Regions from separate parts of the Bradyrhizobium prioriisuperbiae genome, predicted to be linked through region 4. Evidence: predicted binding sites of a transcription regulator. Region 4 holds the regulator's gene; each other region holds the start of a gene.
The links. Region 4 encodes LexA, which represses DNA repair genes until DNA is damaged. Its sites were predicted from a motif close to TGTTCNNNNTGTGTTCNG; they were not measured.
Positions count from the first base shown of each region.

Region 1: a site for LexA is predicted at 2,707-2,724, ahead of RS897_RS10390 (YifB family Mg chelatase-like AAA ATPase). Genes of this name have one in related genera too.
Region 2: a site for LexA is predicted at 3,260-3,277, ahead of RS897_RS12545 (helicase-related protein). Genes of this name have one in related genera too.
Region 3: a site for LexA is predicted at 3,049-3,066, ahead of RS897_RS42145 (PA0069 family radical SAM protein). Genes of this name have one in related genera too.

Region 1 covers NZ_CP135921.1:2,213,506-2,219,476, reverse strand. The annotation lists gene RS897_RS10400 (TIM-barrel domain-containing protein) at 1-85, shown strand, start outside; gene RS897_RS10395 (hypothetical protein) at 125-946, opposite strand; gene RS897_RS10390 (YifB family Mg chelatase-like AAA ATPase) at 1,120-2,658, opposite strand; gene RS897_RS10385 (hypothetical protein) at 2,997-3,572, shown strand; tRNA gene RS897_RS10380 (tRNA-Ser) at 3,916-3,992, shown strand; gene RS897_RS10375 (hypothetical protein) at 4,120-4,302, shown strand; gene RS897_RS10370 (PAS domain-containing protein) at 4,387-5,223, opposite strand; gene gshB (glutathione synthase) at 5,374-5,971, opposite strand, start outside.
Region 2 covers NZ_CP135921.1:2,655,640-2,661,610, forward strand. The annotation lists gene RS897_RS12525 (NmrA/HSCARG family protein) at 1-28, opposite strand, end outside; gene RS897_RS12530 (LysR family transcriptional regulator) at 127-1,038, shown strand; gene rpmB (50S ribosomal protein L28) at 1,102-1,395, opposite strand; gene RS897_RS12540 (DUF3108 domain-containing protein) at 2,174-2,986, shown strand; gene RS897_RS12545 (helicase-related protein) at 3,391-5,971, shown strand, end outside.
Region 3 covers NZ_CP135921.1:9,065,783-9,071,753, forward strand. The annotation lists gene RS897_RS42125 (ribonuclease HII) at 1-190, opposite strand, end outside; gene RS897_RS42130 (DMT family transporter) at 338-673, shown strand; gene RS897_RS42135 (REP-associated tyrosine transposase) at 722-1,252, opposite strand; gene RS897_RS42140 (VOC family protein) at 1,337-1,792, opposite strand; gene RS897_RS42145 (PA0069 family radical SAM protein) at 1,809-3,026, opposite strand; gene RS897_RS42150 (glycosyltransferase family protein) at 3,250-3,837, shown strand; gene moaB (molybdenum cofactor biosynthesis protein B) at 3,847-4,401, opposite strand; gene ypfJ (KPN_02809 family neutral zinc metallopeptidase) at 4,532-5,473, opposite strand; gene RS897_RS42165 (site-specific DNA-methyltransferase) at 5,879-5,971, shown strand, end outside.
Region 4 covers NZ_CP135921.1:7,161,874-7,167,844, reverse strand. The annotation lists partial or broken gene RS897_RS33600 (ComEC/Rec2 family competence protein) at 1-71, shown strand, start outside; partial or broken gene RS897_RS33595 (transcriptional repressor LexA) at 298-408, opposite strand; gene RS897_RS33590 (hypothetical protein) at 417-977, opposite strand; gene lexA (transcriptional repressor LexA) at 1,254-1,952, opposite strand; gene RS897_RS33580 (molybdopterin molybdotransferase MoeA) at 2,142-3,353, opposite strand; gene moaC (cyclic pyranopterin monophosphate synthase MoaC) at 3,366-3,929, opposite strand; gene trpC (indole-3-glycerol phosphate synthase TrpC) at 3,939-4,751, opposite strand; gene trpD (anthranilate phosphoribosyltransferase) at 4,777-5,790, opposite strand; gene RS897_RS33560 (peptidylprolyl isomerase) at 5,796-5,971, opposite strand, start outside.

The sequences.
Region 1 (5,971 bases), 4.1 Mb from region 4:
TGTCAGCGGTGGGCAGCTGGCGGTACCGATCCGCGCCCGCGGGGTGGGCGTGCCGAATCTGCATGTTGCCCGCACGACCGAGTGAGCCGCCGCCTGCTGTTCGCTCAGCGCGACGTCCGAGATGTCACGCCGCGTTGCGTCGGCTCGCGTACAGTTCGGAGATCGGATTAAAGGCGCAGCGGACCTCCGCAAGCTTGCCGCAGACCCGCGGCATCTCCCGGCTCATCTGCTCGAGCTGCGTTCGCCACACAGTGAGGAAGTTGCGGGGATTGGTGAGCGGGTATCTGAGCTCGGCGTCCTTGCCTTTCTCGCCGAGATGGTCGCGCTTGAGCCCGATGCGCTGGGCTTCCGAGCGATAGATGTTGGTAATGACGATGGCGACGAACTCTTCATATTCATTGTAGATCTGGCTGTATTTGGTGGTCGGTCCCGCCTCCCCGCTCATCAGCGAGGAAATGCTCCCGCTGCCCTTGCGCAGCACGGCAAACGGCGCCTCCAGCGGGATCGTGTCTTCCAGTCCCTGCGCCTGGCGCATCGCGTGCACGAGTTCGTGCAGCAGCGTTTCGTCCGCCGCACGCAGCGAGGCGGCCGCCGACGGCTTGTCCCAATCCTGCGCGACAAACGCCAGCACCACGTCGCTACCGCCGCCGGTGCCGGAGCCCGGGTTGGTCCCGCCTTCCGGTGTGCCGCCGGGGCGGGTCGCGGCCTGCGGATTGACCGGATCGGCATGCGCGTTGGCATCCGATTTATCGGGCATGTAGGGCTTGGGTTCCGGCACGATCGTGATCTTCTTGCCGGTCCCTCGTATCGCATTGATGATGGCGAGACTGGTCGTGTTGGGCGGCAGATCGATCAGGTAATGCCAGGTGCTCTTCACGCCCTCGAGCCACTCGCTTTCGGTCACATCATTGCGGATGGTGGGATCCCACCGCATCACAACGGACATGGCAATCTCCTGTTTCGCGCGCGGCGAAAAGCGCCGTCGTCGCGACAAATGCGTCAAATGCAATTCAGTGATGAGCAATATGGGGTATGTCGTTTGAAATAGTGCTGGGTTCAAAGCTCATCAGGAGGTTGTGCGAAGAGGGGATGTTCCTTGGAGCCTTCGACGCCATTGCATTACGCCGCGCTGCGCACACCATCCGCCAGCGCGCGATACGACAGCGCCTCTGCCAGATGCAGTTTTCCGACACTGGCCACGCCGTCGAGATCGGCCAGCGTGCGTGCGACCCGCAGCACGCGGTGATAACCACGCGCCGACAGGCGCATGCGGTCGGCGGCGTCGCGCAATAGTGCGAGCCCCTGGGCATCGGGCTTCGCGATCTCCTCCAGCACGGCGGCGGGCGCTTCCGCATTGGTGCGGACGCTGGGCAAGCCGGCGGCGGCGTAGCGCTGCGCCTGGATGGCGCGCGCCGCCGCCACGCGGGCCGCGACCTCGGCGGAGCCTTCCGCCGGCGGCGGCAGGATCAGGTCGGCGGCGGTGACGGCGGGCACTTCGATGCGCAGGTCGATGCGATCCATCAGCGGGCCGGAAATGCGGCTTTGATAATCCGACGTGCAGCGGTCGATGCGGCCGCGCTTGCAGGAAAAGCCCGGCGCGAACGCTTCGCCGCAGCGGCAGGGATTCATTGCCGCCACCATCATGAAGCGGGCGGGATACGTGACGCGATGATTGACCCGCGATACCGCGACCTCGCCGTTCTCCAGCGGCTGCCGCAGCGAATCCAGCACCCGCGGCTCGAACTCGGGCAGTTCGTCCAGAAACAGCACGCCGTTGTGGGCGAGCGATACCTCGCCGGGCCTGGCGCGGATGCCGCCGCCGGTCAGCGCGGCCATGCTGGCGGAATGATGCGGCGCGCGGAACGGGCGCCGCGATGTCAGCGCGCCGTCCCTGATCTCGCCGGCCACCGAGGCGATCATCGAGACGTCGAGCAATTCCTGCGGCGACAGCGGCGGCAGGATCGACGGCAGCCGTGCCGCCAGCATCGACTTGCCGGCGCCGGGCGCGCCGATCATCAGCAGGTGATGGCCGCCGGCGGCCGCGATCTCCAGCGCGCGCTTGGCGCTCTCCTGTCCCTTGATGTCGCGCAGATCCAGCAGGTTGGGGGCCTCAGTGCGGATAGCGGCCTGCGGTCGCGACAGCACTTGCGTGCCTTTGAAGTGGTTGGCGAGCTGGATCAGGGAGCTTGCCGCGATGATCTCCATGTCGGGGCTTGCCCAGGCCGCTTCCGGTCCGCAGGCCGCGGGGCAGATCAGGCCCTCATCGCGGCCATTGGCGCCCATGGCGGCCGGCAGCACGCCGGCAACGGGCGCAATCGAGCCATCGAGGCCGAGTTCGCCGAGCACGGTAAAGCCCGCAAGCGCGTCGGACGGCAATGCGCCGATCGCAGCCATCAGGCCCAGCGCGATCGGCAGATCATAATGGCTGCCTTCCTTCGGCAGGTCGGCCGGCGCGAGATTGACCACGATGCGGCGGGCCGGCAGCGCGAGGCCGGAGGCGACCAGCGCCGCCCGCACCCGCTCGCGGGCTTCCGACACCGCCTTGTCGGGCAGGCCCACGATCAGGAAGTTGGGCAATCCGGGGATGATCTGGACCTGGACGTCGACGGCGCGAGCCTCGATGCCCTCGAACGCCACCGTGGAAACCCGCTGGACCATGCCGCCCCCGTGCCGGGCAAAAGGCTAGCGGAAGGGGGGCAGGGACGCAAGAACATTAGAAGAACAAATGGCCGGGCGTATGATATGCTCCTTACCAGTTCTCCGAACTCGGCCCGCAAGGCTCCATTTGTACATCCGCAGCAACTCACTCATCAATGGCGATAAGCTAGGTCCATTGGACCTACTTGATATAGGATTATTTAGCCTATACTGGTTAGGCGCAATGCCCGACATGGCGAGAGTTGTAAGTGGCGATCCCCCCAAAACTCGTGCGAACACCCGATGATTTGAAGGCTGCTCGGGCCGTCTTGGGGTTCAGCGCGGATGGGCTCGCTCGCATGCTTGGTCTTGTTGATGGTGGGCGCACCGTACGCAGATGGGAAGCTGGCGCACGCGATATTCCGGGTCCTGTGACGGTCTTGATGGAAACGGCAATGAGTTATCTGGCGAAGCGGGAGATGATCATGCGGCAACTTGAGATGCTGGAAGCGGGCAAGATGCGAACGGGAAGGGCTGAAGTGACTGGCACCGTGGATGACACCGCAGAAACCATCGATCAGCTCACGAAAGCGAGGTTGGATTATGAGGGGGCGATAGAACTCCTCACGAAGCAGCCTCTCATTGGTACGGAGGCTAAGGAAGTTCACTGGTACGACTTGAGGAGACTCACCCCGAAGTTCTCCCCTCCAGAAAAAGACGATTGGTCGGTGCCGGGTGAAACAAGCCCTGAGGCTGCGCTCGCCTATTTCGAGAAACACGAAGGGCTAGGTGAGGGATTGGAGATTTGCGAGGAAGGTGACCTTGCCGCTGAGTTCATCCTGGAGAAGCGGAAGCTTCTACGCAGGCAGGTGAGCTTATCTCAACAACTCAGCCGAGGCGTGCCTGTTCAGGAATTCTATGTTCGTCGGAGGTAACGCGAACTCCTCTCAGGATGGTTGCCCGCAAATATGGAGGTCCAATAGCAAAATATTCCGCCGTGATGAGGCAGGCGAGCGTGAGAAAAACCCGCTGTCGGAAACTTTTCTAGCTTCGAATCCCTGAGGACTCACTGATACTTACGGTGAATGAGAGTTGAATCGGCCACCCGCCCTTTCCCAATCTTCCACCACATTTAGTACTTGATTTAGGAACCGACTCTATTCCTTGACCGCTGGAACGGACTCGTCTTACCGTTCAGCAATGTCCGGCGCATCAGATTCGGTGAGTCGAGCAAAGAAAACGCCCCAGTGCTTGCAACACTGAGGCGTTCTGGTGGTGGCGGGCGTAGCTCAACTGGATAGAGCAGGTCCCTACTAAGTTCCCGGTTACCAGTTCGAATCTGGTCGCTCGCGCCATCAATAAAGGCCCCTCTTGCGAGGGGCTTTTTATTTAAGCGCATCCACACCACCGATGTCGATTCGCTTTTACAGCTTTATTGTATAACAATGTCTTTCCATTGCAATTACATTGTAGCTGCGTCCCATGAACCAAGAAGGCGAATCTCCCCAATTTTCAATTTCGCTTCCCAATGAAGCCATTGAAATCATAGAAAAACAATTGATTCCGTATGGTCTGTACGGCAAGAAGCGCGCCACCATATGCCGCAACCTCATCCTTGACCGCCTTAAGGAGATTGTTCCGGTGCGTAGTCGGCCTGCGACCTAGCGCGGAGCCGGCTGTCGCGCGCGAGCAGTGAGACGCGGCCGGAACATCCGATCGAAAACTCGACGCACGGCCTAATTTGGGTGTCTACAGCACCGGCTCCGCATCAAACGGCTGCGAGGCCAGCGTCACCTCATCGTCAAAGATGGCGGGCAGTTTCGGCGTCAGGCGCAGGCCGAACACATGGGGAAAGCGCAGGATCTCGATGGTGAAGTCCGGCGCGGTCAAAAGCGTCGAGGTGACGGCCGAGCGCGGCGCGTAGATCCGGCCCCACAGGTCGATTCCGGTGAACTGCGGCAGCGAACTCAGGCGCAGGTTTCCGATCGGTCCCGTGTAGCGCAACAGCTCGCGGGCGCGATCGTTCATCATCATCACCCAGCCGTCGGTGACATGTCCCGCGTCGTTGCTGATGGGCGAGGCGACCGCGATGGCGTCGGGGGCGGTGCGGAACAGATGCTCATAGATTTCGAGCTGATGGCTGACGAGCTCCGAATAGCTCACCAGCATCACCTGATCGCCGGCCACCGGGAGCGGGAAGACCACCTGATGCCAGAGCGTGCCGGGTGCGGAGCGGCGGCCGGTGAAGCGGATGAAGACCGGGCTCATCTCGCGGATCACCCGGCGATAGACCTCGGCGAGGTCCTTGGACACGACGCTGTCGCCGCGCATCAGCAGCGTGTCGGATGCACCGCGCTTGACGAAATCCAGCATCGCTTCGCCGACATAGATATAGGCAAAATCATCGCCGACAGGGATCAGGGCGATGCTGCGGTCACGCAAGGGACGGTCGGTGTCGTCGATCAGCCGTTGCAGCGTCAGGTCATTGGTCGCGTTGAGGGTCCGCCACTTGGCCCACAGGTATTCCATGTCGGCGGTCGACAGATCACGCGGAATCGACGTCCCGGTGAAAACCTCAATGGCCATTGGCAGCTCGACCCCGACTCGCACCCCCGGGAGCATCGGACACCCGAACGTGCGCTTGCGCGACGTACGTAGTGACCCGGTCCCTCACCCCATCGATTTGAATGCCACAAGGTCGTCAGCAATTCATTAAGGCGCCTGCGTGCCGGTCGGTCAGGTGCGTTTCTGTTCGATGGCATCCCAGACCATGGCGGCGACATCCGGTCCGCCGAGCCGGGCGATGGCGCGAATGCCGGTCGGCGACGTCACGTTGATTTCGGTCAGGTGACCGTCGATCACGTCGATGCCGACCAGCAGCAGTCCGCGCGCCCGCAGCGATGGTCCGAGCCGTTCGCAGATCTCGCGTTCCCTGGGGCTCAGATCGGTGGCCTTCGCCGCGCCGCCACGCACCATATTTGAACGCAGGTCGTTCTCGGCCGGCACACGGTTGACCGCGCCGGCGAACGCGCCGTCGACCAGCATGATGCGCTTGTCGCCGCTCTTCACCTCGGGGAGGAAGCGCTGGATCACCCAGGGTTCGCGGAAAATGGTCGAGAACATATCGTGCAGCGAGCCGAAGTTCATGTCCTTTTGCACGACACGAAACACCGCTGAGCCGCCGTGGCCGTAGAGCGGCTTCATCACCACGTCGCCATGTTCGGCGCGGAACGCATTGATCTCGTCGACGTCGCGCGAGATCAGCGTCGGCGGCATCAGGTCGGAAAATTCCATCACGAACACTTTTTCCGGCGCGTTGCGCACGCTGGCCGGG
Region 2 (5,971 bases), 4.5 Mb from region 4:
TAACCAGAACGCTTCGTTTGGTGCTCATGGGTTTGCTCCGTTGTCTCCAATGGAGGGGAGCTAAGGCCTGTCTTATTGATCCATAATTGCTTATAGTTGGAAAATACTGTCCCAAATTTGGCTACAATGCTGGATCTCAACGATATCGCCGTGTTTGCTCGTGTGGTGGAGGCCGGCAGTTTCACCGCCGCCGCGCGCCAACTCGGCATGCCGAAGACGACGGTCAGCCGCCGCATTGCCGAGCTCGAGCGTGAGATTGGCGTGCGGCTGCTTCAGCGCACGACGCGTAGCCTCAGCATGACGGACGCCGGGCGTCTCTATTACGAGCAGAGCAGCAGGGCCCTGCGCACCATCGAGGATGTGCATCGGCAGCTTGCGGACGCGAAAGCGGAGCCGTCCGGCACGCTTCGCATGTCAGCGCCCGTCGGCTTCGGCGATTCGTTCCTGACCGGCATGGCGTTCGACTTTCTTGCGACCTATCCCAAGACCAGGGTCGAGCTGGTGCTGACCGACGACAAGCTCAATCTGGTCGAGAGCGGTATAGATCTCGCTTTCCGCACCGGCATCCTGGCCGATTCCACGTTGATTGCCCGCAAGCTCGGCTCCACCCATCGAATCCTGTGCGCCAGTCCGGACTATCTTGCGCGCCACGGCACGCCGGAAGGGCCGGCGGATCTCGTGCGCCATCAGTGTGTCATCGCGGGTGCGTCGATAGCCAGTGCGCACTGGGTGCTCGACGGGCCGCGCGGCCAGGAAACGGTGACAGTCACCGGACGCTTTGCCGTCAATGAAATGCAGGCGGTGAGAGCCGCGGCGATTGCCGGCTGCGGCATCGCGCCGTTGCCGCGCGGGCCCGCAGAGGTCGCGATCAGGGAGGGGTGGCTGCGGCGTGTTCTCGGTGATTACACGACGCCGTCCGGCGGCCTTTATGTCGTGTACCCGAGCAGCCGGCACCTCTCGCCCACGGTCAAGGCCTTCATCGCACTTGCGGCCAGAAGAGTGAGCGAGCTCGGGATCGAGAGCGCTGCGGAAAAATAAGCTGAAAAAATAAAAAGGCCGGGCGAACCCGGCCTTGGTCGACAACAACAGTGGGTGTCGCGATCAGCTTGCCGCAGCCAGCTTCTTCTTCTCGATCTGGCGCTTGAGACCGAGCGCCTTCGGCGACAGCTCGTCGGCCTTCGCCTTGATCAGGAAGGCATCGAGGCCGCCGCGATGGTCGACGGTCTTGAGCGCGTTGGTCGAAACGCGCAGGCGCACGGAGCGGCCCAGCGTGTCGGAGATCATCGTGACGTTGCACAGGTTCGGCAGGAACCGGCGCTTGGTCTTGATGTTCGAGTGGCTCACCTTGTGACCCACCTGGGGTGATTTTGCGGTCAGTTCACAGCGCCGGGACATGGCGAAATCCTCTGTCGTCCCCGAAGCGGTCCGAGGCTCAATCCTCGACCTGCACGGGGGTTTAAAATCGTGTCCATTTCAGGAACCGCGGACCTATAGGGGGAGCGGCGGCGATCGTCAAGATAAAGCAGGCTTCCTAGTGTGCTGAACGCGAAGTTCCTGTGAGGGTGCGGCAGGCTCTTTCAGGAACTTCGCGTTCATAAAGCACACTAGAATCATAAGCTTGCTAGTGTCCTGATCGCTTCGCAAGTTCGTCGGAGGTCGCTGAGAACGCAACGAACTTGCGAAGCGGGACACTAGATGCGACGGAAATCGCCGGAACCCGTGATTTCGTGCGGTTTTAGCAGATCTACAGCCTGCGGGAAGCCGTTTTGCCCTAACATATTAACGACGCAATCGCCGCCGCATGATCGGGGCCTTCGGAAAGCGATATCTGTTTGACGACGCTTCGAATTTTACCTTATCGGGAAATGCTTTATTGCCGGTCGCTTTGTTTGTTGGAAACGACGCCTATATGGCCCTAGTGCCGCCGATCTGAAGTTCCTGCACCACTCGCGGCAAACTCATCCCAGGAACTTCAGATCGAAAAGCGGCACTAGAATCATAGATTTGCGAGTGCCCCTGATGCATCCGAAGTTCGTGTCAGAGAGTGCTGCGATGGATCACGAACTTCGGATGCGGGGCACTCGTGGGTGCGGAACAGGACTTGCCGTCGGTGGTGGTTTTTCGGATTTCTGAGCATTGCAGCCGGTCCGTCGTGGCCCGGTTTGGCGTGGCTGTGACGATTTTGGCCGTCTCCGTGACCTCGATCCTGGCCTGGACCGGGGCCGCCAGTGCGCAGGGGCGGCTCGATGCCCGCTACGAGGCTTCGCTGGCCGGAATTCCGGTCGGGAAAGGCACCTGGGCCATCGATATCGCCGACGACCAGTTCTCGGCCTCGGCCAATGGCGCTTCCACCGGCATCATGAAGGCATTTGCCGGCGGCCATGGCACCGGCGCCTCCCAGGGCCGCATCGTCAATGGTCAGCTCGCGCCGTCGAATTATGCGGCCACGATCGCCTCCGATAAGAAGTCCGAGACCATCCGGATCCTGTTGCTGGCCGGCAATATCAAGGACACCGTGATCGAGCCGTCACCGGAGCCGTCACCGGATCGCATTCCGGTGACCGATGCACACCGGCGCGGCGTGATCGATCCGATGACCGGCTCGCTGGTGCGGGTGGCGGGCAGCGGCGAATTGCTGGGCCCCGACGCCTGCAAATCCAACAACGCCATTTTCGATGGCCGGATGCGTTATGACCTGCGGCTGGACTACAAGCGGCTCGAAACCGTCAAGGTCAGGGGTTATCAGGGCCAGGTTGTGGTCTGCGCGATCTATTTCAAGCCGATCTCCGGATACATTCCGGAACGGGCCGCCCTCAAATATCTCGCGGCTCAGCGCGACATGGAGGTGTGGCTGGCGCCGATCGCCGGCACGCGCGTGCTTGCACCCCTCAAGGTCATGGTGCCGACCCCGATCGGCATGGCCGCGCTGGAGGCGACCCAGTTCGTCTCGACGGCGGTGGTGCGCACCACGGCCAAGACGCAATAGAGACGCAACAGGAACCCTATAAAAGATCCGATAGAACGGCGGCCGCGGCGGCAGGGCCGTGCAGAGAGCCGCCGAGGAACGATCAGCAAGGTGCAAGGAATCCTGTTGACTCTTGTCACGAAGGCGCGGCGCCCAGCAATTAACAATTGCGTAGAATTCCGCGTGCAGCTGAAAGGTGATGGACTTGATGTAGTGCCGAGTCGTCGGCGCGAGCGACGACATCTTGACGAGTCTTCCGTGTTCTCAACGCGAGTCAGCGATTCGGACGTGGTTCGTTCCGGACTCGTTCCCAACCTTAAGTTCAGCTTCGCTGGGCGTCACATTGTGAGACAACCCATTCCCGTGACTAACGTTTTCCAGACGTTTTAGATCGGGGTCACACCAAGCCGAGAATCGCTGCACGCATGCCTTTGTCGTCCAGGTCTTTGTCGTCGATGTCGTCATCTCTGCCGTCGCTTGCGAACGGGCGCGCTCCCGGCGCCGGTGTCACCGCTGTCCTCGGCCCCACCAATACCGGCAAGACCCATCTTGCGATCGAGCGGATGCTTGCGCATTCCTCCGGCATCATCGGCTTGCCGCTGCGCCTTTTGGCGCGCGAGGTCTATAACAAGATCGTCGCCCGGGTCGGTCCCGCCGACGTCGCGCTGATCACCGGCGAGGAGAAGATCAAGCCGCCCAAAGCGCGGTTCTGGGTTTCGACCGTGGAGGCGATGCCGCGCGACCTCGACGTGTCGTTTCTCGCCGTCGACGAAATCCAGATCGCCGCCGATCTCGAGCGCGGCCATGTGTTCACCGACCGGATCCTCAATCGCCGCGGCCGTGACGAGACGTTGCTGCTGGGCGCGGCCACCATGCGCCCGATCATCGAGCGGCTGTTGCCGGCCGCCAACATCGTTACGCGGCCCCGGCTGTCGCAGCTGATGTTTTCCGGCGATCGCAAGATCACCCGGCAGCCGCGGCGCACGGCCATCGTGGCGTTTTCCGCCGACGAGGTTTATGCGATCGCCGAATTGATCCGCCGCCAGCACGGCGGTGCCGCGGTGGTGCTGGGATCGCTGTCGCCGCGCACGCGCAATGCCCAGGTCGATCTGTTTCAGTCGGGCGATGTCGATTATCTGGTCGCCACCGACGCCATCGGCATGGGGCTCAATCTCGATGTCGACCACGTCGCGTTTGCCTCCGACCGCAAATACGACGGCTATCAATTCCGCCGGCTGACGCCGTCGGAATTCGCCCAGATCGCCGGCCGCGCCGGCCGTGCCACCCGCGACGGCACCTTCGGCACCACCGGCCGCTGCGAGCCGTTCGAACCCGAATTGGTCGACGCGCTGCAGAATCATGCCTTCGACAGCGTCAAGGTGCTGCAGTGGCGCAATGCGAAGCTGGACTTCTCGTCACTCGCCGCGTTGCAGGTGTCACTGGCGCAAACGCCGTCACACGAGGCGCTGACCCGCGCGCCGGTCGCCGAGGATCTGCGTGTGCTGGATCATGCCTCGCGCGACGGCGATGTCCGCGACATGGCGCAGGGCGCGGCCGCCATCGAGCGGCTGTGGGAAGCCTGCCAGATTCCGGATTATCGCAGGGTTGCGCCCGCGGCCCATGCCGAGCTTGTCACGACCCTGTATGGGTTCCTGATGCAGAAAGGGCGGATACCGGACGACTGGTTCGCCGCGCAAATCGCCCCGACCGACCGGACCGACGGCGATATCGACACATTATCCGGCCGTATCGCCCAGATCAGGACCTGGACATTTGCGGCAAATCGCCCCGATTGGCTGGCCGATCCGGAACATTGGCAGGAAATTTCGCGTTCGGTCGAAGATAAATTGTCAGATGCACTGCATGAACGGCTAACTGAGCGTTTCGTTGACCGCCGGACCAGTGTATTGATGCGCCGCTTGCGGGAAAACACGATGCTGAATACTGAAATTGGAAAGACCGGCGAAGTCGTTGTTGAGGGCCATGTCATTGGCCGCCTCGACGGGTTCATGTTTGCGCCGGATGCCGCCGAGGCGGGCTCCGAAGCCAAGGCTTTACAAGCCGCGGCCCTGAAGGCTCTGGCCGGCGAAATCGATGCACGCGCGGAAAAACTGTCGAAGGCGCCGGACGATCAGTTCGTGCTGGCGTCCGACGGCACGCTGCGCTGGACCGGCGACGCGGTGGCCAAGATCGTCGCCGCCGACGATGTGCTGCATCCGCGCCTTCGCATCATCGCCGACGATCGCCTGACCGGAGCGCCGCGCGATGCGGTGCAGGCCCGGCTCGATCTCTGGCTCAAGACCCACATCGAAAAGCTGCTCGGGCCGCTGTTCGAAGTCTCGAAGGCGGAAGACGTCACCGGCATCGCCCGCGGCATCGCATTCCAGCTGGTCGAGTCGCTCGGCGTGCTGGAGCGCCAGAAGATCGCGACCGAGATGAAAGATCTCGATCAGCCCTCGCGCGCGACGCTGCGCAAGTATGGCGTGCGTTTCGGCGCCTATCACATCTACATCCCCTCGCTGCTGAAGCCCGCCGCGCGCGGCATCGCCTCGCTGCTGTGGGCGCAGAAACTGGACAATGTGGATGCATCCGCGCTGTCCGGCGCGCAGCATCTGGCGTCCAGCGGACGCACCTCGTTTCCGGTCGACAAGGCGCTCAGCCGCGATGCCTATCGTGTGCTCGGCTATCGCCAGTGCGGCGAGCGCGCCGTGCGCGTCGACATCCTGGAGCGGTTGGCCGATCTGATTCGCCCCGCGCTGGCCTGGCGCGAGAACTCGCCGGGCGTAAAGCCGGGCGGCGCTTTCGATGGCCGCGGCTTCACCGTGACCCAGGCGATGACATCGCTGACCGGCTCGGCCGGCGAAGACTTTGCGTCGGTCCTGCGCGCGCTCGGCTATCGCATGGAAAAGCGACCGCCGTTGCCACCGGCGCCCGAAAAGCCCGTGGTCGCTGCTGCTGAGGATGCGGCCGCCCCGGTCGCGGACGATACAGCCGTTGTCGATGCCG
Region 3 (5,971 bases), 1.9 Mb from region 4:
CGTCGCATCCCGCCACCGGCCACACGCCGCTTTTCAGCAAGGCGCGTTCGCGACGGAAACTCGGCGGCGCCACCGCAATGACGCCCTTGACCGATTTGGTCCCGGCCTTTTTCAATCCGGTTTTGCGCGCCGCCGGTTTGCCGGACGGCTTGCTGGATGACGACTTGCTCGGTGACTTGCCACGAATCATGGCGGAGATGCTGCGACCACAGGTCCGCCCGCGCAAGGCGGAAAACCATGAAATACCCGCAATTCAGCGCTGTTCCATCATCTCCCGGTCGCGTTGCAATGCTAGCTGCACGGCACCGACCGGCCGGATTCGAACGGGAACATGATAATGAATGTGATGAACGCCTGGGGACTGCTCGGGATCTGCATTGCCGCCGAAGTCGTCGCCACGACATTGCTGACGAAATCAGACGGATTCAATCGCCCACTCTACGGCATCGTGGCGATCGTTTTGTTCGCAGGCTGCTTCTTCGCCCTGTCCCATGTCCTCACCCGGATTCCCGTCGGCGTCGCCTATGCGATCTGGTCCGGTGTCGGCGTGATGCTGATCTCAACGGCCGGCTGGCTGTTCTTCCGCCAGCCGCTCAGCACCATGCAGATGCTGTTCATCGCCCTGATCGTGGTCGGCGCCGCCGGCCTCAATCTCTCGACCAAGGGCGCCTAGGACGGTAGGACTGTAGCCCGGATGAGCGAAGCGACATCCGGGACCGACCTATCGTTCGCCATAGTCGAATTGATCGTCCGCAACGTCGCCGGCCCAATCTTCAGGCAGCAGGTCCTCTCGCACGTATCGCTGAAACGACGACAGCGGCCAGTCCCGCACCCGTGAAACCAGTCCGTGTTTCACGGGATTAAGATGAATGTAATCCACATGGCGTGCAAAATCATCGTCATCGCGGATCGTATGCTCCCAGAAACGCCGCTGCCAGAGCGCAAGGTCTCCATTTCGTCGACGTTTCTCGGCCGTGCCCAGAACAATCAGCCGTGTACTGAAGTACCCTTTGATCCTGCGCCATCGTCCCGGGAAATCTGAGTCTCCCGTCGGAAGCGTGAACATCGCATGCAAATGATCCGGCAGGATCACGATTGCGTCGATCGCGAACGGCTGCTTGCTTTGCGTCTGGCGAAACGCGGAGCGGAGTATATCAATCTGATCAACAAGCGCTGACGACTTCCGATCCGCAAGCGTCACGGTGAAAAAGTAACTGCCCCCTGGAACGAAATTTCGCCGATATCTCACCATCAGCTCAACGCTCCGGTCCCCCCGGATGTCGCTTCGCTCATCCGGGCTACAGTCGCAACGCCTTCGAAGGGTCCGTCCGCTAATTCACTCCGCCAGGTGCACCCGCCGGTCGTCGCCGACATCGATGCCGGGTGCGACCACCACTTCCCAGGGATGGCCGTCGGGATCACTGAAATATCCGGCGTAGCCGCCATAGTCGGTGCGACGTGCGGGTTTCAGCAGCTTCGCGCCCTGCGCCACGGCGAACGCCAGCGTGGCGTCGACCTCGGGCTCACTGCGGCAATTCCAGGCCAGCATCGCGCCGCGAAACGCCGGTGGACGCGGCAAAGCTTCGAGTTCGGCTTCGCGCGCCAGCTTGTCCCATGAATAAAGCGCCAGCACCGAGCCGCCGGTTTCGAAAAACGCGACCTCGTCGCCGGTCGCCCTCAGCCTTCGCGTGAAGCCGAGCGCGCGATAAAACGCCGAGCTTTTGCCGACATCGTCGACGCCCAGCGTCAGCACCGTAAAACGTGGCTCGGGAGCGGACACCTGTTCGGACATGCTTCTCTCCTTCGAACTAGTCAAACAAACCGAGCTGCTGGCCGCCGCGTTTCGGCCGCGCGAAATGATCGGTGGTGAGCTTGGCGCGGCGCTTGTTCATGCCGACCTTGGCGCAGGCGATCTCGAAGCGGCGGCCGATCATCCAGGCCATCGGCCCCGTCCCCTTCATCCGCGTGCCCCACTGCGAGTCGTAGTCGCGGCCGTCGCGCATGTCGCGGATCAGGGTGAAGATGTGGCGGTAGCGGTCGGGATAATTCGCCATCAGCCATTCGCGAAACAGGTCGCGCACCTCCAGCGGCAGGCGCAGCAGCACATAACTCGCCTCCTTGACCCCGGCATGGGCGGCGGCATCGATGATGCGCTCGATCTCGGAGTCGTTGAGTGCGGGAATGATCGGCGCCACCATCACCGTGGTCGGTACGCCCGCCTCCGACAGCGCGCGCAGCGCCTCGAGGCGCTTTGCGGGCGTGGCGGCGCGCGGCTCCATGGTGCGCGCAAGCTTCGGGTCCATGGTGGTTACCGACAGCGCGACCTTGACCAGATTTCGCTTCGCCATCCGCGACAGGATGTCGACGTCGCGCATCACCAGCGCCGACTTGGTGACGATGCCGACCGGATGGCCGACGCGCTCCAGCACCTCGAGAATGCCGCGCATGATTTTATACTCGCGCTCGATCGGCTGGTACGGATCGGTGTTGGTACCGATCGCGATCATGCGCGGCTCATAGTCGGACGCCGCCAGTTCCTTTTCCAGTAGCGCCGGCGCATCCGGCTTGGCGAACAGCTTGGATTCGAAATCCAGCCCCGGCGACAATCCCATATAGGCGTGGGTCGGGCGCGCGAAACAGTAGACGCAGCCGTGCTCACAGCCGCGATAGGGATTGATCGAGCGATCGAAGCCGATATCGGGCGAGTCGTTGCGGGTGATGACCTTGCGCGCGGTGTCGATCCCGACCGTGGTCTTGAACGGCGGCAGGTCTTCAAAACTCTGCCAGCCGTCGTCGAAGGCCACGCGGGCCTCAGCCTCGAAGCGGCCGCTGGCGTTGGACTGCGCGCCCCGGCCTCGCCGCCGCTCCTTGTCGACCAGCGTTCCCAGGTCGAGAATCGTCCCGGGATCGACAAGCGTGCCCGGCTCTCCGAACGGCGCAACCGCCCCCACTGGCGGCGCGGAGGGCACCGGCGCCAGCGGGGGTTTCTTCGGGGCAGATGATTTCGAGCGGGCTGCTGGACTCATGAAATGAATGTAGGCAGCAAATACGAACAAAACAAGAACAAATAATCGCTGTCCGCAGGGAAGCTTTCGGCGCCTATGGCGCGGCTTACGACACAGGGCATAGGCGCGTGACGTCGCTCCGTCTGACTACTAATTGATCAGGCCTGATAACACCCGACCGGCTGATTTCATGACAACGAGATGATAATGGTGCGGTCAGCAGACCCGAGGACCGCGCCATCAGATGTTGAGCGTCATTATCCCGACCGACGGCGGTGAGCAGCCCGTGGTGGCCACGCTGGCAGCGCTGGTGCCCGGCGCCGCCGCAGGTGTCATCCGCGAGGTGCTGCTGGTCGACCGCTCCGGCACCGATGCGATCGAACGGGTGGCTGATGTCGCCGGCTGCAATTTTCTCCCGGTCAAGGGATCGCGGGCCGAGGCGCTGGCCGCGGGTGCTCGCCACGCCAAGTCCGACTGGCTGATGTTCCTGCATCCGGGCGCCGTGCTGGACAATGGCTGGATCGACGAGACCTCACAGTTCGTCCAGGCGGTGGCCGCAAGCGGCCGGCTGCGCGCCGGTGTGTTCCGCTACGCTCGTTCGCCCTACATGGATGCGTCGCTGGGAGATGCCGCCAAGCACTTTGTCCGGCTGTTGTTGCGCCGGCCTCCGGTCGACCAGGGCCTGCTGATTTCCCGCACCCATTACGATCGGCTTGGCGGCTATTCACCGACCGCGCGCCGCTCCGAAGCCAAGCTACTGGCTCATCTCGGCCGCTCCGGCCGGGCGCTGCTGCGAACCCGGATTTTCGTTCCGGATCGGGCGGCCATTTAGTTGCCTCGGTCAACTTAATTGGTTGCCGCGCTTCAGATGCTCGTCCAGCCGCGGCATGATCTCGACAAAATTGCAGGGGCGCGTGCGGTAATCGAGCTGGGCTGAGAGAATCCCGTCCCAGCCGTCGCGGCAGGCGCCGGGCGATCCCGGCAGGCAGAAGATGAAGGTGGCGCCGGCGACACCGGCGGTGGCGCGGCTCTGGATGGTCGAGGCGCCGATCTTGGCATGGCTGAGCATGTGGAAGGCGATGGAGAAGCCGTCCATCCGCTTTTCGAACAGCGGCTCGATCGCCTCCGGTGTCACATCACGGCCGGTGAAGCCGGTGCCGCCGGTGGTGATGATGGCGTCGACGCCGCTGTCGGCGATCCAGGTCCTGACCTTGGCCCGGATCGCCTCGACGTCGTCGGTGACGATGTCACGCCCGGCGAGACGATGACCCGCCGCCGTCAGACGGTCCTGCAGCGTGGCGCCGGACTTGTCGTCGTCGAGCGAGCGGGTGTCTGAAATCGTCAGCACCGCGATGTTCAGCGGTACGAACGCCTTGGTCTCGTCGATCGACGCCATGTGGCTAAGACCTTCTCCACGATTCAACTCGTAGCCCGGATAAGCGCAGCGACATCCGGGTCAGCGACTTGAGATCAATCCCCGGGTATCGCTTCGCTCACCCGGGCTACGAATTCACCGCAGACCGCCTCTACAGGTTGCTGGCGCTGAAGGTGTTGCACGCCTGCACGGTGCCTTGCTGATAGCCGGTCATGAACCAGCGCTTGCGCTGCTCAGCCGAGCCGTGGGTGAATGAATCAGGCACCACGCGGCCCGTCGCCTGTCGTTGCAGGGTGTCGTCGCCGATCGCCGACGCGGTGGTCAGCGCCGCATCGATATCGCCCTCTTCGAGGAAGTTCGGACGCTTCTTCTGCTCGCGATTGACCCAGACACCGGACAGGCAATCCGCCTGCAATTCGACCATCACCTGCAGCTTGTTGGCTTCGGCCTTGCTGCCGGCCTGCTGCTGCATCCGTGTCACCCGCGGCAGGATGCCGAGCAGGTTCTGGATGTGATGACCGGCCTCGTGCGCGATGATGTAGGCGGCGGTGAATTTGCAGGCGCTGCCGGTGCAGCCGCGGAAGCGGGTCTCGACCTCGCGGAAGAATCCGGTGTCGAGGAAGATCTGCTTGTCGGGCGGACAATAGAACGGCCCCATTGCCGACTGCGCCATGCCGCAGCGGCCGCCATTGGTGGCATTCTTGAACAGCACGATGCGCGGGCCGGTGTAGGTTTGGCCGGAGGACTGGAAGATTTCAGTCCAGCGATCGTCGATCTCGCCGAGCACGCCGGAGATCATGCTGCCCATTTCATCTTTGGGGGCACCGGCCTTTGCCGGGCCGGACGACCTGCGGTCGGTCTGATAGCTCGGCGCCTGCTGCTGGCCGCCGGTCAGGATTTCCGCGCCGCCGATCAGGATGCGCGGATCGATGCCGACCGCCCAGCCGATCAGGCCCAGCACGATCACGGTGCCAATGCCGAGGCCGCCGCCACCGCCCATCGGAAGGCCGAAGCCGCCCCCGCCACCACCACCGCCGCTGTCGTCGCGACGGTCGTCGATGTTGTCGCTGCGACGGAAGTCATCGTAGCGCATGGAGCATCTCCTTCACTGATGATTGCCTCGCAGCAATCTGCCACGAGACAACGCGGCTTGGCCGCAAAAATTTCCAATCACCTAATAAATAGCGTGCCCGGCAAAAGTTGCCTAGTGCCTGGGATTCCCTTTTGCGAGCCCTCGTGCACCCTGGCGCGCGTCGCAATGGCGACATGAACGCTTTTCGCACGGCGAATGATGCTTGAAACCCATGATTCGCGCGCCGTTTCCGCATCAATGCCGCGCCGTCGCATGAACGGCAGAAAAAAAACGACATCAACACGTCACGCGACCCGCAACATGAACGGGAGTTAAGTCGATTTTTACCTTGGGCCGCCATGGTGAACGTAGTCGGTTTGTTGGTCCCGCGTCGCCGGCTGCGTCGCCTGAGTCGAGTTTTGAGTCATGGGTGTGTCGCGTCGCGGGGCGTCTGTAAGGGCGCCCCGCTCTCATTTTGAAAGTTCGCCATCGTCCCGCATCATTGTGGGCGATTGCGTC
Region 4 (5,971 bases):
CACCCAATCGCACCGGCGATCGTCCGGTGGACGTGACACCCGCCGAGAGCGATCGCCTGTCTGACGATTAGCGCGATATCGGGAGCGACGACGAGCCACTGGCAACCTTGAACCGAACGCGCGCAAGAGGCGTCCAATAAATCGCAAGGGATTGCTGTTGAGGATTAATCTTGGATTAACCATCCGAGCCCAGCATCGGCCCATACGCGGCGGAACCGGACAGTGCCGGGCCGGCAGCCGCAGGAACAAAGCCGGCGGCGTAATGCCCGCCGGCTTTTTCTCGGTTCAAAATTCGCTTCAGTAACGCCGGAAGATGCTGACCTGCTTGCCTTGGATGCGCACGCGGTTGGGCGGCGGGATCCGTACCTCATAGGCGGCGTTCGAGGGCTCGAATGCGGTCGAGGTTCCGGTCGACGTCACGTCTGAAATCGGTCGTCAGTCTGACGATCGAAATGCATCGCGAGCGTCGCTGCAAGCGCGATCTCGCGCTGTCGCGTCCTGTAAAGTCCGTAGGCAATCAGTCCGGCGAAAAGTACGGTTATTGTCGTTGTGATCAGAACCAGCCACCCGATCCTGGCAGGATCGTGGATATCGGGGGCATAGATCGGATTTTCGCACGTCGTTTTTCGTGGATAAACTTGGAAGAGTTTTCCCGGACGGTATTCGGTTGACCACGAATTGAAGTTGAGCCGAACCGCTTCGCAAGCAACCATGCCTGTCGTCGTGCGCCGCTCGAACCTGATCACCGCCTCGGTCCATTTGGGATAAAGCGGTCTGTACTTCCTCTTCATTGGAACAGCGGAGATGATGGTTGCAGGGGACGGCGACGTTTCGGCGACGATCTTTTGTGCGTTGATTTGTCTGATGTATGCGGTGCCGCAGGCGATACTTACAATCCCGAACAGGATGACGAGCGTTGTGCACATCAACAAGAATGGCGCATCATCTTCCCGAACCGAGGAGAGAATGCGAAACATTTGGCAGGTCCCTCGCAAGCGAGAGCCACGATCTGCAGCAGCTCTCCGGATCGATCAAATCGTCGTAGTGGCGCGACCCGGTGGATTCTAGGGCCCGACGGTGAATCAACCATTGTTTGATTCTTTGAACCCGGGGGTGTTGCGCGCGGTATCGTTAATGATGGACGGGACAGGCGCTGCGGGCTTGCTGCCGTCGGTCGGCTATGCACACGCGCAAAAAATGCCCGGCGGATGTCATTCCGCCGGGCGATTGTGGGCCGGATAACTTGAGACGCTTCAGTAACGCCGGAAGATGCTGACCAGCTTGCCCTGGATGCGCACGCGGTTGGGCGGCAGGATCCGCACCTCATAGGCGGCGTTCGCCGGCTCCAGGGCGATCGAGGCGCCGCGGCGGCGGAAGCGTTTCAGGGTGGCTTCTTCCTCGTCGATCAGGGCGACCACGATGTCGCCGGTGTCGGCGCCTTCGGTGCGTTGGATCAGCGCCATGTCGCCGTCGAGAATGCCGGCCTCGACCATCGAATCACCGCGGACCTCCAGCGCATAGTGTTCGCCCGAGGCGAGCATCTCAGGTGGTACGTTGATGGTGTGGCTGCGGGTCTGCAGCGCCTCGATCGGCGTACCGGCCGCGATGCGGCCCATCACCGGAATGGCGACCGGACGTCCGCCTTCATCTTCCGAGGTGGAGCGAACCACCCGGCCAAGATTGCCCTCGATGACGCTGGGGGTGAAACCCCGGCGTCCGCCGCCGTTGTTGGCGGCTTGCTCGGGCATCTTGATGACTTCGATCGCGCGCGCCCGGTTGGGCAGGCGGCGAATGAAGCCGCGCTCTTCCAGAGCGGTGATCAGGCGATGAATGCCGGATTTGGAGCGCAGGTCGAGCGCGTCCTTCATCTCGTCGAACGAGGGGGGCACTCCGGCTTCCTTCAGCCGCTCATTGATGAAGCGGAGAAGTTCGTATTGCTTGCGCGTGAGCATCTTACCATTCCCCCAAAATACGGCGCTGTCACAGCCGCAGGTCTGTCAGTTGAGTCTGTCAAGTTGAGTTCAGTCGATCGAGCCGAAGCGCTTAACAGGGACTCGTTCGAAACAAATCATGAACGGACACTATATGTTCCATATGTGTTCCGCAACCTCTTAATTTACGGTCAACAAATCGGAGAATGCCTAGAGGGGAAGCTTAAGGATGAAGCACGATGACCCCGCGGCTGCCGCTGCAGCGAATGGGGGCCGCACGATCAGCGCCTGCGCGGCGGAGAGATTCCCGAGCAGCGAGCTGTCCTGCTTGCTCACCGCGGTCGCGATCGGCAGACCGTCGGAGCGCAGCTCGAGACGCGCGCGCAGGTAATCCTGCCGCTGATCGTTTTCCGGCAGCGGGCCGCCGAGCAGGGCCGCCTCCAGCGGCGGATGAATATCGCTGCGGCCGGAGAGGGCCCGGATCAGCGGCGCCATGAACAGGAAGCCGCAGACATAGGAGGACACTGGATTACCGGGTAGCCCGAGGATGCGCATCGATCCGAGCCGCCCGTGCATCATCGGCTTGCCGGGGCGCAGCGCGATCTTCCAGAACGCCATCTCGACGCCTTCCGCATCGAGCGCGGACTTGACCAGGTCATGATCGCCGACCGAGGCACCGCCGGTGGTCACCAGGATATCCGCGCCGCTGTCGCGCGCGCGCCGGACCGCAGCTGTTGTGGCCTCGAGCGTGTCGCCGACGGTGCCGAGATCGATCGCTTCGGCGCCTTCCGCGCGCGCCAGCGCCTGCAGCGCATAGGCGTTGGACGAGATGATCTGTCCGGGACCAGGCGCGCCGCCGGCCGCGACCAGTTCGTCGCCGGTCGCGAGAATCGCCACCTTGGGACGCTGCCGCACCGGCAGCGTCGTATGATTCATCGAAGCGGCCAGCGACAGCGCGCGGTCGGTCAGGCGCGCCCCACGGTGCAGCAGCACGTCGCCTTCGCGGAAATCGACACCGGCGGGGCGGATGTGGCGTGCCGCAACCGCGCGCTCGTTGACAATGACGATGTCGCCGTCCCGATCGGTGTCTTCCTGTATCACCACCGCGTCCGCGCCGTCGGGAATGACGCCGCCGGTGAAGATGCGGATGGCATTGCCCTGCTGCAGCGTGCCGGTGAAGGGACGGCCCGCGGCGATTTCGCCGGTGACGGTGAGGCGCGCGGGAACTGTGGCGACGTCAGCCGCGCGCACCGCGTAGCCGTCCATCGCCGACATCGGATTCGGCGGCTGGGTCCGCCGCGCCGCGACGTCGCGCGCCAGAACGCGATGGTAGCCTTGTTCGAGCGTGACAGATTCTTCCGGCAGCGGGTCCACGCCGGACACCACCGCGGCGAGCGCATCAGCAACCGGCATCAGCGCCATCGGAAACTCCCGTCAGTCTTGTTTCGTTCTTGTGCGCGCTTTGCCGGTGCGTGAATCACGGGATGTGTCATCATCCGTCATGATGAAGTGCCCGGATTTGCCGCCCTTCTTTTCAATCAGGCGGATGGCCTCGATCCGCGCACCGCGCTCCACCGCCTTGATCATGTCATAGATCGTCAGGCAGGCAACCGAAACCGCCGTCAGCGCTTCCATCTCGACACCGGTCGGGCCGGTCACCTTGACGGTAGCGGTGACGCGGCATCCCGGCAGCTTCTTGTCGGGCGCGATATCGATCGTGACTTTCGACAGCGCCAGCGGATGGCACAACGGAATCAGTTCGGATGTCCGTTTCGCCGCCATGATGCCGGCGATCCGCGCGGTGCCCAGCACATCGCCCTTCGCCGCATTGCCTGACACGATCAGATCGAGTGTCGCCTTGGAGACGATCACATGTCCCTCGGCCACCGCCAGACGCTCGGTCGCGGGCTTGGCCGAGACGTCGACCATGCGCGCCTCACCTTTGGCGTCGATGTGGGTGAGGGCGGTCTGCTTGAATGACTTGCTCGATTTGGCCATGTCAGGTGGTCAATGCGCCGCGGCCGCAGGCTCGCGCGCCAGCAGCGTTCGAGTCGCCGCCGTCACGTCGGCCTGCCGCATCAGGCTCTCGCCGACCAGGAATGTCGACATGCCCACCCGCGCCAGCCGCGCCAGATCCGCAGGGGTGAAGATGCCGCTCTCGCCGACCATGATGCGATCCCCGGGGATCAGCGGCGCAAGTTGTTCGCTGGTGGCGAGGGTGGTCTCGAAGGTGCGCAGGTTGCGGTTATTGACGCCGAGCAGCGGCGAACGAAGCTTCAACGCGCGGTCCAGTTCTTCGCGATTGTGCACCTCGAGCAGCACGTCCATGCCGAGTCCGAGGGCGCTGTCCTCGATGTCCTTCGCCGCGGCATCGTCGAGCGCCGCCAGGATGACCAGAATGCAGTCCGCGCCATGGGCGCGCGCCTCAACCACCTGGTAGGGGTCGTACATGAAGTCCTTGCGCAGCACCGGCAGCGCGGTTGCGGCCCGTGCGGCCACCATGAAATCCAGATGGCCCTGGAACGAAGGCGTATCGGTGAGAACCGAAAGACAGGCGGCGCCGCCGGCTTCATAGGCCTTGGCCAGCACCGGCGGATCGAAGTCGGCGCGGATCAGTCCTTTTGACGGCGAGGCCTTCTTGACCTCGGCGATCAGCGCATAGTCGCCGCGCGCGAGCCTGGCGCGGATGGCGTTGGCGAAACCGCGCGGCGGGGAGGCGGCTTTCGCCGCGGCTTCCACCTCGGCGAGCGGCCGCGCGCGCTTGGCGGCCGCGATCTCCTCGCGCTTGTAAGCTTCGATCTTGGTGAGGATGTCGGACATGACGGTTCCGATCGGGCGTTGCGGATCAGGCGTTGGAGACGGCGATGAGGTGATCGAGCTTTTTCGCCGCCGCGCCGCTGTCGAGCGATTTCCTGCCGATCACAACACCGTCCTTGAGGTTGGCGACCTTGCCGGCAACGACCAGCGTGGCGGCGGCGTTCAGCAGCGCGACGTCGCGGAACGCACTGGGCGTTCCGTCAAGCACCGTCTGCAATGCCTTGGCGTTGTCGTCGGCATTGCCCCCTTTCAGCGCGCCGGCCTCGACCCGGCCGAGGCCGGCCTCTTCGGGCGTCACGTCGAAGGTGCGGATAGCGCCTTTTTCCAACGCTGCGACGAAGGTCGGGCCGGTGAGGGTGATCTCGTCCAGGCCATCGGAGCCGTGCACGACCCAGGCGGATTCGGCGCCGAGATTCTTCAGTACCTGCGCCAGCGGCTGCACCCACTGCCGGGAAAACACCCCGACCATCTGGCGCTTGACCCCGGCCGGGTTGGACAGCGGCCCGAGCAGATTGAAGATCGTGCGCGTCGCCAGTTCAACCCGGGTCGGACCGACGTTCTTCATGGCCGGATGGTGCGCCGGCGCGAACATGAAACCGATACCGGCCTCGCGGATGCAGCGGCTGACATCGGCCGGCGCCAGGTCGATCTTGACGCCGAGCGCGGCCAGGCAATCGGCCGCGCCGGATTTCGACGACAGCGCGCGGTTGCCGTGCTTGGCGACCGGCACGCCGGCGCCGGCCACGATGAAGGAGGCGCAGGTCGAGACATTGACCGAGCCGGACCCGTCGCCGCCGGTGCCGACCACGTCGACGGCGTCCGAGGGCGCCTCGACCGTCAGCATCTTGGCGCGCATCGCAGACACCGCGCCGGTGATTTCGTCGACGGTTTCGCCGCGTACCCGCAGCGCCATCAAAAGGCCGCCCATCTGCGATGGCGTGGCCTCGCCGGACATCATCCGGTCGAATGCGGTTGCGGCTTCTTCCTGGGACAGAACGGCGCCGGTCGCGACCTTGCCGATGATGGCTTTGAGATCATCCATGAGCGTTAATTTGTTTGAGAGGCGGCGCCGGTCGCGATCGCGAACGCAGCCTGATTGATGGTGACGCCGACCTCCGTCTCCAGTTTGGAGATGTACTGGCCGACCCGTTCGTCGCCAAGCGTTTGCTTCAGGGCGTCCTTCAACTTTTTGCTATCCTCGGAGGCGGTGTCGAGTGGCGGCA